DNA from 2 places in the Stenotrophomonas sp. STEN021 genome. Region 2 is predicted to be linked to the other one. Evidence: predicted binding sites of a transcription regulator. Region 2 holds the regulator's gene; the other holds the start of a gene.
What was found. The regulator FliA, encoded in region 2, starts transcription of late flagellar genes. The targets are predictions, from matches to a motif close to TAAAGTTTNNCNNNCNNNGGCCGATAA.
Positions count from the first base shown of each region.

Region 1: a site for FliA is predicted at 4,222-4,248, ahead of ACVOL0_RS09840 (methyl-accepting chemotaxis protein). Genes of this name have one in related genera too.

Region 1 is NZ_JBRREH010000036.1:28,297-34,281, reverse strand. Features, by position in the region: gene ACVOL0_RS09860 (flagellar brake protein) at 1-130, shown strand, start outside; gene ACVOL0_RS09855 (chemotaxis protein CheW) at 489-980, shown strand; gene ACVOL0_RS09850 (hypothetical protein) at 1,104-1,487, shown strand; gene ACVOL0_RS09845 (methyl-accepting chemotaxis protein) at 1,571-3,940, shown strand; gene ACVOL0_RS09840 (methyl-accepting chemotaxis protein) at 4,300-5,985, shown strand, end outside.
Region 2 is NZ_JBRREH010000027.1:6,014-11,998, reverse strand. Features, by position in the region: gene flhA (flagellar biosynthesis protein FlhA) at 1-1,824, shown strand, start outside; gene flhF (flagellar biosynthesis GTPase FlhF) at 1,977-3,785, shown strand; gene ACVOL0_RS07850 (MinD/ParA family ATP-binding protein) at 3,772-4,656, shown strand; gene ACVOL0_RS07845 (RNA polymerase sigma factor FliA) at 4,653-5,402, shown strand; gene cheY (chemotaxis response regulator CheY) at 5,416-5,808, shown strand; gene ACVOL0_RS07835 (protein phosphatase CheZ) at 5,808-5,985, shown strand, end outside.

The sequences.
Region 1 (5,985 bases), on a different contig from region 2:
GCCTAACGGCACCGAGATGACCCGCATCGGACTGCGTTTCGACGACCTGCCGCGCGGCGCGGACAACAGCATCCAGCGCTATATCTTCCGCATCGACCGTTTGCGCAAGGCGCGTAGCAACGGCGATTGAGCTGGAGGTCGCGCAGGCTTTAGGCTTTGGCGATTGCCACTGGGCCGTCATTTCCGCACAAGCGAGCGAACGACGGCTCAACAGCAACAGCCGAAGCCAATACCCTGCGCCAAACCCACAGCCAAGGCGTGGCCCGCCGATATCACCAGCGTTGCCCCAGCGGGCATACCAACGCCGCCTGCGTTATCGAAATGACAAAAAAACGTCACCCTCAAACATGATGGTGCGCACATTTCGGACGCAACACCCACTTCTACCCGAGCCCTCCCCCTCCGGCCTCCTAAAGTCCCCCGCCGCAACGCCGATACCGATGCATCAGCCGCATCGCACCGGCAGCCCGCCAGGACCAGGATCCGCCATGAATGACTCCCGCAGCACGTCCGCCGATACCACCGGCGGTGAATACCTCAGCTTCACCCTCGGCAATGAGCACTACGGCGTGGACATCCTCAAGGTGCAGGAAATCCGCGGCTATGACGCCGTCACCCGCGTCCCGGATGCGCCGGACTACATCAAGGGCGTGATCAACCTGCGCGGCACCATCGTGCCGGTCATCGACCTGCGCCTGAAGCTGCGCCTGGATGAAGCGCGTTATGACGCCTTTACCGTGATGATCGTACTCAACGTCGAGGACCGCGTTGTCGGCATTGTCGTGGACAGCGTATCCGACGTGATCCCCCTCAATGCCGAGCAGATCCGCCCGACCCCGGAGTTCGGCGCCGCCGTCGATACCCGCTTCATTTCCGGCATTGGCACCCAGGACGATCGCATGCTGATCCTGCTGGACATCGAGACCCTGCTCGACACCGCCGACCTCGGCCAGCCCAGCACCGCAGAAGAAGCGGCCTGAGCCGACGTTTCGCAAAGCCGATCACAGTTTCGCGCATGCAATTCAAGCGCGGCTCCAGCGGGCCGATAGCCATTGCATGCCCGTCCTCCCCGACCGGCCCTCTATCCCTTCCCGGAGTTTCCGATGTACAAGCATGTACTTCCGCTGTTCGCCGCCACCGTGCTGGCAACCGTCGCGTTCGACGCAGTTGCAGATGCCGAGATGATCCCGCCGGAAACCGCGGCACGTTTTGCCGGCAAGGACGGCATGGTCTGTGGCAAGGTCGAAAAGGCCCGCTACGCTGAAGGCTCCGAAGGCCAGCCGACCTTCCTGCACATGGGCGGCATGTTCCCGCGCCACACCTTCTCGGCGCGTATCGCCGGCAGCAACCGCAGCAAGTTCGGCTTCCCGCTCGAGACCCTGGAAGGCAAGACCGTCTGCGTGATCGGCAAGATCCAGCGCGACGCATCGCGCGCCGAGATCGAAGTGGCCTCACCGGCCAACCTGAAGCTGGCAAACATCAAGTAATCCGCCTTTCGTCACGCCGGCATAGCCGGCGTGCCACCCCGCGCCTGTGACATGGCCGGGCCTGTTCCCGGAGATCGCGCAAGATGCAGTGGATCAACTCGCTGAAACTGAAGCCGAAGCTGATGCTTACTTTCGGCGTCGTGCTGTTCGTCATGCTGTTGCAGGGCATCGTCGCCTATCGCGGCCTGCACTCACTGAACAGCGCCACCACCGACCTCGCTGAAAAACGCACGCCCAGCCTCCGTACTACGGGTGAGTTGAGTGGCATGGTCAGCGAGTACCGCAACGCGTCCTACCAGAGCCTGATTCGGGCCAGCGATGACGTCAAAGCGGACGCAAAAGCACGCGCAACCGAACTGCGCATGCAGATCGATACCACCATTGCTGCGTACCCGAAGCTGATTGACAGCCCGGAACAGAAGAAACTCTTCGATACTTTTGTCGCCGACTGGGGCAAGACCGAAGCCTCATATGACGCGGTCAGCGAAATGCTGGCCCTGGACCTGCCGGATGACGCCATCGACACCTTCGTTGGCGAGACCCGCAACCTGCACCGCAAGGCCTATGCGGCCCTGCAGGCGCTGGCCGCGAACGACAATACCCGCGCCCAAGCGGCGGCCAAACAGGCCGCAGAAACCTATCGCGCCTCGGCCCTGCTGATCATCATCGCCGTACTGGTTGGCGGCGCTGCCGGCCTGGCACTGATCTGGCTGTTCGCCCGCTCGCTGGTCAACGCAATGCGTGGTGCCGTGGATGTGGCCAATGAAGTGGCGAGCGGCAAGCTGGACGGCACCATCGACGTGTCCCGCGCCGACGAAGTAGGCGACCTGTTGCGCGCCATGCAGCGCATGCAGCGCGACCTGCGCGATCGCATCGAACGCGAGCAGGTCATCGCCAACGAGAACCTGCGCATCCGTACCGCACTTGATTACTCGTCCACCGGCGTATTCCTGACCAACAACGAACTGGAGATCGTTTACGCCAACCGCGCCCTGCTCGACAAGCTCACCGAGCATCATGAGCAGATCGCCGGCGCGCTCAGCCAGTTCGACGCCAGCAAGCCGCTGGTCGGCCAGCCGGTGACTGCGCTTGAGTACCGCGGTGAAGTGGACGGCAAGGTACTGGAAGCGCTGGACAAGAACGGCGTTTTCAAGCGTGAAATGCGCTTTGGCGACGCCGAGTTTGCACAGACCATCTCGGTGATCCGCGACGACAACAACGTTCCCGTGGGTCACGTCGTGGAGTGGCGCGACCGCAGCACCGAGGCACAGGTCGAGAAGGAAGTGGCACGCATCATCGAGGCAGCCGCCGCTGGTGACCTGAGCGGCCGCATCGGCACGGCCGACAAGGATGGCTTCTTCCTGCAGCTGGCCAGCCAGATCAATGGCCTGCTCGACGCCAATGCCAGCAGCCTGGAACAGATCTCCGCATTGCTGTCGGCACTGTCGCGCGGCGACCTGACAGTACGCATGCATGGCGACTACCAGGGCGTGTTCGCCACCATGCGTGACGATGCCAACGCCACCGCCGAGCAATTGACCGGCATTGTTGGACGCATCAAGCAATCCTCGGTTTCGATCAACTCGGCCGCTACCGAAATTGCCGCAGGCAACAACGACCTGTCGCGCCGTACCGAACAGCAGGCTGCCAACCTGGAAGAAACCGCTGCTTCGATGGAGGAACTTACCTCCACCGTGCGCCAGAACGCGGAATCGGCACGCCAAGCTAACCAACTTGCCATCGGTGCCGCCTCGGTGGCATCGCAGGGTGGCGATGTGGTCAGCCAGGTGGTGACCACCATGACCCAGATCGAGCAGTCCTCGCGCAAGATCGCCGAGATCATCTCGGTGATCGACGGCATCGCCTTCCAGACCAATATCCTGGCCTTGAACGCAGCGGTGGAAGCCGCTCGTGCTGGCGAGCAGGGCCGCGGCTTTGCCGTGGTTGCCTCGGAAGTGCGTACGCTGGCACAGCGTTCGGCAGGTGCAGCCAAGGAGATCAAGGGCTTGATCGACGACTCCGTGGGCAAGGTGGCCGATGGTTCGGCTCTGGTCCGCAAGGCCGGCACCACCATGGGCGAGATTGTCGCCTCGGTACAGCGCGTGACCGACATCATGGCCGAGATCTCCGCTGCCTCGCAGGAGCAGAGCGCCGGCATTGAACAGGTCAACCAGACCATCGTGCAGATGGACGAAACCACGCAGCAGAACGCCGCATTGGTGGAAGAAGCCACCGCGTCTGCCCGTTCGATGGAAGAGCAGGCCGCGCATCTGGCCAACGTGGTCTCTGTGTTCCAGCTGGAGGAGGGTGTCATCGAGACCGCCACCTCGAAAGCCTCGCGTGAGCCAGCGCCCCGCCCTGCAAGCCCGGCGCCGGCACCCGCACCGCGCCGCCGCACCGCCGCCCGGGCCGCGGTAGCCGAACTGGCCGATTCGGACTGGCAGGAGTTCTAAGCGACACCATCAACGACCTGGGCTGCAAGCCGTCCAGCGCAGTCGTTGAGCAACCTGGAATCCGATGCCAGCCCCCTGGCATCGGATTTTTTTTTGCCTTTGTGGGAGCTGCGTAGGCCGCGAGGCAGGGACGCCATCAGATGGCATGCATGGCGAAAGCTCAAGTATCACCAGCTTCGCAACCGACACAGCTCCCACAACACCAACAAACCGCATTCCCCATCTCACCGCAGGCAAGTGAACAGCTTCACGCCCCTTGTCACACGGCCCTGTCAAACCACTCAACTCATGCGCCCTGCGGCCGATAACCCGGTAACCCCTCACGCAGTGCTGATACCGCAAGGTTGATGGCAGATTCGATGAATATCTCCTCGCTCTGGAATACCTACATTTCCAATATCTCGGTCAGGCGCAAGCTGAACCTGCTGACGGTGCTGATCGTGATTGGCGTCATCGCGCTATCGGTTATCGCAGCCCGCATGCAGTACCTGGACCTGTACGAAACCCGCAAGCAAGCGCTGCGCGCCCAGGTGGAAATGAGCTACGGCGTTCTGGATCACTATGCCAAGGAAGCCGAGGCCGGCGCGATGCCACTGGATGACGCCCAGAAGTACGCGATGGCCGCCCTAGAGAAGATGCGCTCCGATGGCGATGTCAACTACTTCAACATCTACAACAGCAACTACGTGATGTTGATGCACCCATTCCGCGCGGACCTGGTAGGCAAGGACATGCAGGATTTCCGTGACCAGGACGGGATACGCCTGTACTACGAGCAGGTTGAAGCCGCGCGCAAGGGCGGCGGTTACGTTGCCTATAGTTGGGCCAAGCCGGGTAAAGACGGGGTGGTCGGCAAGCTTGCCTATGCTGGAATGTACAAGCCATGGAACTGGGTGATCTCCAGCGGCGTGTACATGGACGATCTGCAGGCACAGGCCCTGAAGTTCACCGCCATCATGACCGTGACCGGTGGCGTGCTGGTGCTGCTGGTGGTGGCGTTGAGCTGGATCATCGGCAATCGCATCGTGCTGCCGCTACGCAATGCCACCGCCGTGGCCACCGCCATCGCAAACGGCCGCATGGACAACCGCTTTGCAGCGCCAAGCAAGGACGAAACCGGCCAGCTGCTCAGCAGCATGGCGCATATGCAGGAGCAGCTGCGCGCTGTGATTGCCGCGCAGGCCGAAATGGCGCGCCAGCACGAGGCTGGCATGATCGGCTATCGCATCGACGCCAGCCACTTCCCGGGTGCCTATGGCGTGATGGTGGAAGAGACCAACGTGTTGGTGAGCAGCCATATCGACGTCAAGATGCAGGTGATCGCCCTGGCACAGCGTTACGCCGTTGGCGACCTCAGCCAGGACATGCCGTTGTTGCCGGGTGACAAGCGGGTCATCACCGAGACCATGGCTGCGATCAAGAACAACCTGGCCGCCATCAACAGTGAAATCAAACGACTCGGCAGCGCGGCAGCCGCCGGTGATTTCAGCCAACGTGGCGATGAGGAACGCTTCGAACACGACTTCCACGCGATGGTGCGCTCCTTGAACACCATGATGCAGGTCAGCGACGCCAATCTGGGCGAAGTATCGCGCCTGCTGCAGGCGCTTGCCGACGGTGACCTCACCGTCACCCTTAGCGGGGACGCCCAGGGGGTATTCGCGCGCATGCGCGAAGATGCCAACAGTACCGTCACCCAGCTGGCCGGCATTGTCTCAGGCATCCAGCAGTCCGCAGACAGCATCAATCTTGCTGCTGGCGAAATCGCCACGGGCAATGCCGACCTCTCGCGCCGCACCGAAATGCAGGCTGCCAATCTTGAAGAGACGGCCGCGTCAATGGAGGAACTGACCTCCACCGTCCGCCAGAATGCCGAATCGGCCCGCCAGGCCAACCAGTTCGCCATTGGTGCCGCCACGGTAGCGTCGCGTGGCGGCCAGGTGGTGGAGGAAGTCGTCACCACCATGGGCCAGATCCAGCAGTCCTCGCGTCGTATTGCCGACATCATCAGCGTGATCGATGGTATCGCCTTCCAGACCAACATC
Region 2 (5,985 bases):
CTGCTCAACGGGCAGGACGGCCATGAGGCCGCCGGCAAGGTGATCGCTGCGTTCGGCGAGTTCGTCATCGGCGGCAACTACGCCGTCGGCATCGTGGTGTTCGCAATCCTGACCATCATCAACTTCGTGGTCATCACCAAGGGTGCCGGGCGCGTGTCGGAGGTGACCGCGCGTTTCATCCTGGATGCCATGCCCGGCAAGCAGATGGCGATCGACGCCGACCTCAACGCCGGTTTGCTGACGCGCGAGGAAGCCAAGATCCGCCGTGAAGAAGTCCGCGAGGAAGCCGATTTCTACGGCGCAATGGACGGCGCCAGCAAATTCATCCGCGGCGACGCCATCGCCGGCATCCTGATTCTCTTCATCAACATGCTCGGCGGCCTGGCCGTGGGCGTACTGCAGCACGGCATGCCGTTCGGCGACGCAGCGGCCACCTATACGCTGCTGTCGATCGGTGACGGCCTGGTGGCACAGCTGCCCGCCCTGCTGGTTTCCAGCGCCGTGGCCATGCTGGTGACCCGTGCCTCGCGCTCGCAGGACATGAGCGAGGCGATGATGGGCCAGGTGTTCGGCCAATACCGCGCACTGGCCATCACTGCCGCCATCATCGGCCTGGTCGGCCTGGTGCCGGGCATGCCGAACCTGGCCTTCCTCAGCCTGGCTGCGATCCTTGGCTTCATCGCCTGGAAATTGTGGAAGCGCGAAACCGGTGCTGTGGCCAAGACCGCTGCCAACAACGCCAGCACCAACGAAGGCGGCTTGAACACGCTGGGACAGCCGCAGCCGGCACCAACTGCTGAACTGACCTGGGACGAACTGCGCCCGGTCGATCCGCTCGGCCTGGAAGTGGGCTACCGGCTCATTCCACTGGTCGACAAGGCCCAGGGCGGCGAATTGATGACGCGCATCAAGGGCGTGCGCCGCAAGCTCACCCAGGATCTGGGCTTCCTGATCCCGCCGGTGCATATCCGCGACAACCTGGAACTGCCGGCGACCCACTACCGCCTGCTGATCCACGGCGTACCGGTCAGCAGCGCCGACATCCATCCGGATCGCGAGCTGGCACTGGACCCGGGCAGCGCCATGGGCAAGCTGGAAGGCATCGCAGGCAAAGACCCGGCGTTTGGCCTGGACGCCACCTGGATCCAGCCGCACCAGCGTGCCCACGCCGAATCACTGGGTTATACGGTGGTCGATCCTGCCACCGTGGTTGCCACCCACCTGTCGCACCTGATCCGCGAGCACGCGCCGGAACTGCTCGGCCACGAGGAAGTCCAGCAGCTGCTGGCGACCCTGGCCAAGAGCGCCCCCAAACTGGCCGAAGACCTGTCGCCCAAGGCGCTGCCACTGCCCACCGTGGCGCGGGTGTTGCAGAACCTGCTGGTCGAACGCATCCCGATCCGCCAGCTGCGCAAGATCGCCGAAGCGCTGGTCGAAGCCGCACCGGTCACCCAGGACGCCGCCGCGCTTACCGCCTCGGTACGCAATGCGCTGGGTCGCTTCATCGTGCAGGAAATCGCCGGTTCCTCGCCGGAGCTGCCGGTGTTCACCCTCAACCCGCAATTGGAACGCGTCTTGCAGGAGTCAACACAAGGCAATGGCGCCGCACTGGAACCTGGTCTCGCCGAACGCCTCCACCAAAGCCTTGCCGATTGCGTCGGCAAGCAGGAGGCCCGCAACGAGCCGGCTGTAGTGCTGGTACCGGCCCCGGTCCGCGCCGCGCTGGCGCGCCTGGTCCGCCACAGCGTTCCCTCGCTGTCGGTCCTGGCCTACAGCGAAGTGCCGGAAGACAAACGCCTGAAACTGGTCGGCACGATCAGCTGAGGCAGCCCGAAAGCCGTCACCGACAGCAATGCCGGTGACGGAAACCAGACACCTGCTGCACCGCACCCATTCCGCAAGAAGGAGCCCGCCACGCCATGTTCGACATCGCCAACGCCACTCCTTCGCCGCAGCCCCACTCCCGGTACCAAAGCATGAAGATCAAACGTTTCGTCGCCGCTGACATGCGCACCGCCATGAACCTCGTGCGCAAGGAACACGGCCCCGATGCCGTGATCCTGTCCAACCGCCGGATCGAGGAAGGTGTGGAGATCGTGGCTGCTGCGCACTACGACGAAACCGCAGTGAAGCAGGCGCTGGAAGCCAGCCGCCCGGCACCGCCGGCAGCGGCCAAGCCGCGCAGCGCCGCCGAAGCCATCATGGCCGCAATGACCCGCCGCAAGGCACCGGAGCCGGAACCGGTTACCGCCACCACCTCGGCGGTCGCCGCGCTGGCACGCTCGGCGGTTGGCGCCACTGGCCGTTCCATAGACAACAGCATCGAGCTTGCACCGGGCAGCCGCTTCGCCGGCCTGCTCAAGTCCGCCGAGGTTGAACCGGTGGCGGCGCGCGCGCCTGCGCCTCGGACCTTCTTCGCCACCCAGCCAGCCAGCGCCGATGAGCTGCCGGTAGTGCCGGCTTTCCGTCCCGTCGGCAGTGCGGCGGCCATCGCCCCCCTGGCCGCTGCACCGGCTGTTGCCCAGCAAGCCAGCTTTGCCGATGCCATTGCTGCCGTCACCATCGCGCCGCCGGCGCCGGCGGAGCGCGCACGTTTTGCCATCGACCCGCCGCTGGCTGAGACGGAGCCGACCCAGCCGCAGGCAGCCATTGCCGCGACCATCCCCGCAATTCCCGCTGCGCCGGTGCTCACCGTCGCCGCTACGACACCTGCAATCGAGCCGGCCGCGCCGATCGCTGCCGCGATCGCTCCGTTCGCGGCCCCGCAGCCGGTTGAAGGTCCGGTCGTCGCCGCCATCGAAACCGCCACACCGACAACTGTCGCCAGCAGCGCAGCGGTCAGCCCGGTCATCACCAGTCCAGCAGTCATCGCCCGCGATGACGAGCAGCTCAGCCAGCTGCGTCAGGAAGTGGCCGGCATGCGCCATCTGATCGAGCGCGAGATGAACCGCTTCACCGATGAGCGCCTGCGCGGCAGCGCCGTACGCGCCAATGCCTTGGACCTGATGGACGAGTACGGCTTCGACGCCGGCCTGGCCCGCGATGTCGCCACCCAGATTCCGGCCGATATCGACCCCAGCCGCGCCCGTGGACTGATGCTGGGGCTGATCTCCAAAAAACTGCCGATCGCCCCGGTCGATCCGATGGAGACCGGTGGCGTGATCGCCCTGGTCGGCCCCACCGGCGCTGGCAAGACCACCACCATCGCCAAGCTGGCCTCGCGCTTCGCCGAAGCCCACGCCGCCCGCGACGTGGCCCTGGTCACCACCGACACCCAGCGCATTGGCGCGCGTGAGCAGCTGTACGGCTTCGGCCGCCAGCTCGGCATCGCCGTGCACGAGGCCAATAGCAGCACCGACCTGAACCAGCTGCTGCAGAAGCTGGCCGACTACAAGCTGGTGCTGATCGACACCGCCGGTCTGGGCCAGCGCGACCGCGCTCTCACTGCCCAGCTGCAGTGGCTGCGGGCAGCCGGTCAGATCCGCACCCTGCTGGTGCTGCCCGCCAACACGGCCTTCCAGGACATGGACGAAGTGGTCCGTCGCTTCAGCGCCGCCAACCCGCAGGGCGTGGTGCTGACCAAGCTGGACGAGACCGGCCGCTTCGGCTCGGCGCTGTCGGTAGCGGTCGATCACCGCCTGCCGATCACCTGGGTGACCGACGGCCAGGACGTTCCGGAAGACCTTTATCGGGCCTCTGCCGCAAATCTCGTACTTCGCCTTGAAGATTTGCGCCGCGCGGCCGATATGCCCTGCAACACGGAGTTGAACGATGCAGTCGCGTGAGTACGCCAAGCTGACCAACACCTTCCCCCTGTCGGCTACCCGGCACGAACCGGCTGGTCCGGTACGCACCATCGCGGTGACTGGCGGCAAGGGCGGTGTAGGTAAAACCAATGTCTCGGCCAACCTGGCCGTGGCACTGGCAGGCATGGGCAAACGTACCCTGCTGCTGGATGCCGACCTGGGCCTGGCCAACATCGATGTGGTGCTCGGCCTGCAGCCCAAGCACACCCTGGCCGACCTGGTCGCCGGGCGCGCCACGCTGGACGAAGTGATCATGGAAGGCCCGAACGGTGTGCTGGTGGTGCCGGCCGCCTCGGGCCGTCGGCACATGGCCGAGTTGCAGCCGGCCGAGCATGTCGGCTTGGTCAACGTTTTCTCCGAGCTCGAACGCGAGCTCGACGTGATGATCATCGATACCGCCGCTGGCATCACCGACAGCGTGCTGACCTTCTGCCAGGCCGCCCAGGACACCGTGGTGGTGGTCTGCGACGAACCCGCCTCGATCACCGACGCCTATGCATTGATCAAGGTGCTCTCGCGCGAGCGCGGCGTGGACCGTATCCAGGTCGTCGCCAACATGGTCCGCGACCCAAACGAAGGCCGCGCCCTGTATGAAAAGCTGGTACGGGTCTGCGAGAAGTTCCTGATCGACGTTTCACTGAACTACCTGGGCTGCGTGCCGCAGGACGACTGGTTGCGCCTGTCGGTGCAGCGTCAGCAGCCGGTGGTCAAGCTCTATCCTTCCGCGCCGGCTTCGCTGGCCATCAACGAAATCGCCCGTCGCACCGCGCGCTGGCAAGCCCCAACCGCCCCGCGCGGCGGCGTTGAATTCTTCCTGGAACGCATCATCCAGCAGAAGGTGAAGGCATGAACAATGCAGCCGCCCAATACCGTGAAGTCCAGCGCAGCGCGGCCAATGACTGCATCGCCCGCCACGCCGACCTGGTACGCCGCATCGCCCATCATCTGGCTGCGCGCCTGCCGGCCAGCGTCGAGGTCGATGACCTGATCCAGGCCGGCATGATGGGCCTGATCGAGGCCTCGCGCAGCTATGACGCCGAACAGGGCGCCTCGTTCGAAACCTATGCATCGATCCGCATCCGCGGTTCGATGATCGACGAGATCCGCCGCGGCGACTGGGTGCCGCGTTCGGTGCACCGCCGCGCCCGCGACGCCGCCGCCACCATCCGCAGGCTTGAGCAGAGCAGCGGCCGTGCGGCCAGCGCCAGCGAAGTGGCCGAGGCGATGGACCTGCCACTGCCTGAGTACATGCGTCTGGTCGAAGACGCATCGCGCGGCCAGGTGCTGAGCCTGGAGTCGCGCATCGAAGACCAGGGCGAGCTGGACACCCCGACCACCGGCGGCCCCAACCCGCAACAAGTGCTGGAACGCAGCCAGTTCGGCGCCGAGCTGGGCAAGGCCATCGCCCAATTGCCCGAGCGCGAGCAGCTGGTGCTGTCGCTGTATTACGAGCAGGAATTGAACCTGAAGGAAATTGGCGCGGTATTGGGCGTAAGCGAATCCCGCGTCTGTCAGATCCACGGCCAGGCCACGCTGCGTCTGCGTGGCCGACTGAAGATTTTCGAGGCGGCCGACGCCGGGCTCGAAGAACCATGAAGAGGAAAGTCTTTTGAACAAGAACATGCGCATCCTGATCGTTGACGACTTCTCGACGATGCGCCGCATCGTCAAGAACCTGCTCGGCGATCTGGGCTTCACCAATACCGCCGAAGCCGAGGACGGGCATGCCGCGCTGTCGATGCTGCAGACGCAGTCGTTCGATTTCGTCGTCACCGATTGGAACATGCCGGTGATGACCGGCATCGAGCTGCTCAAGGCAATCCGCAACGATGCCAAGCTCAAGACCCTGCCGGTGCTGATGGTTACCGCCGAAGCCAAGCGCGAACAGATCATCGAGGCTGCACAGAGCGGCGTGAACGGCTACATCATCAAGCCGTTCACTGCGCAGACGCTGGAAGAGAAACTCGGCAAGATTTTCGAACGCCTGGCAGCGAGCGCCTGATGAACCAGCTCGGCGAAGCATTGAGCGACAAATCGGCCCTGGTGCAGCGCCTGCAGGACGCACTGGCAGCACTGGAAAGCGGCGATGAAGCCGGTTGGCGCCGGGAAATCGATGCGCTGGCGGCATTGCGTGCGCAGCCAATGATGTCCGGGCTGGGCCGTCTTGCACGCGAACTGG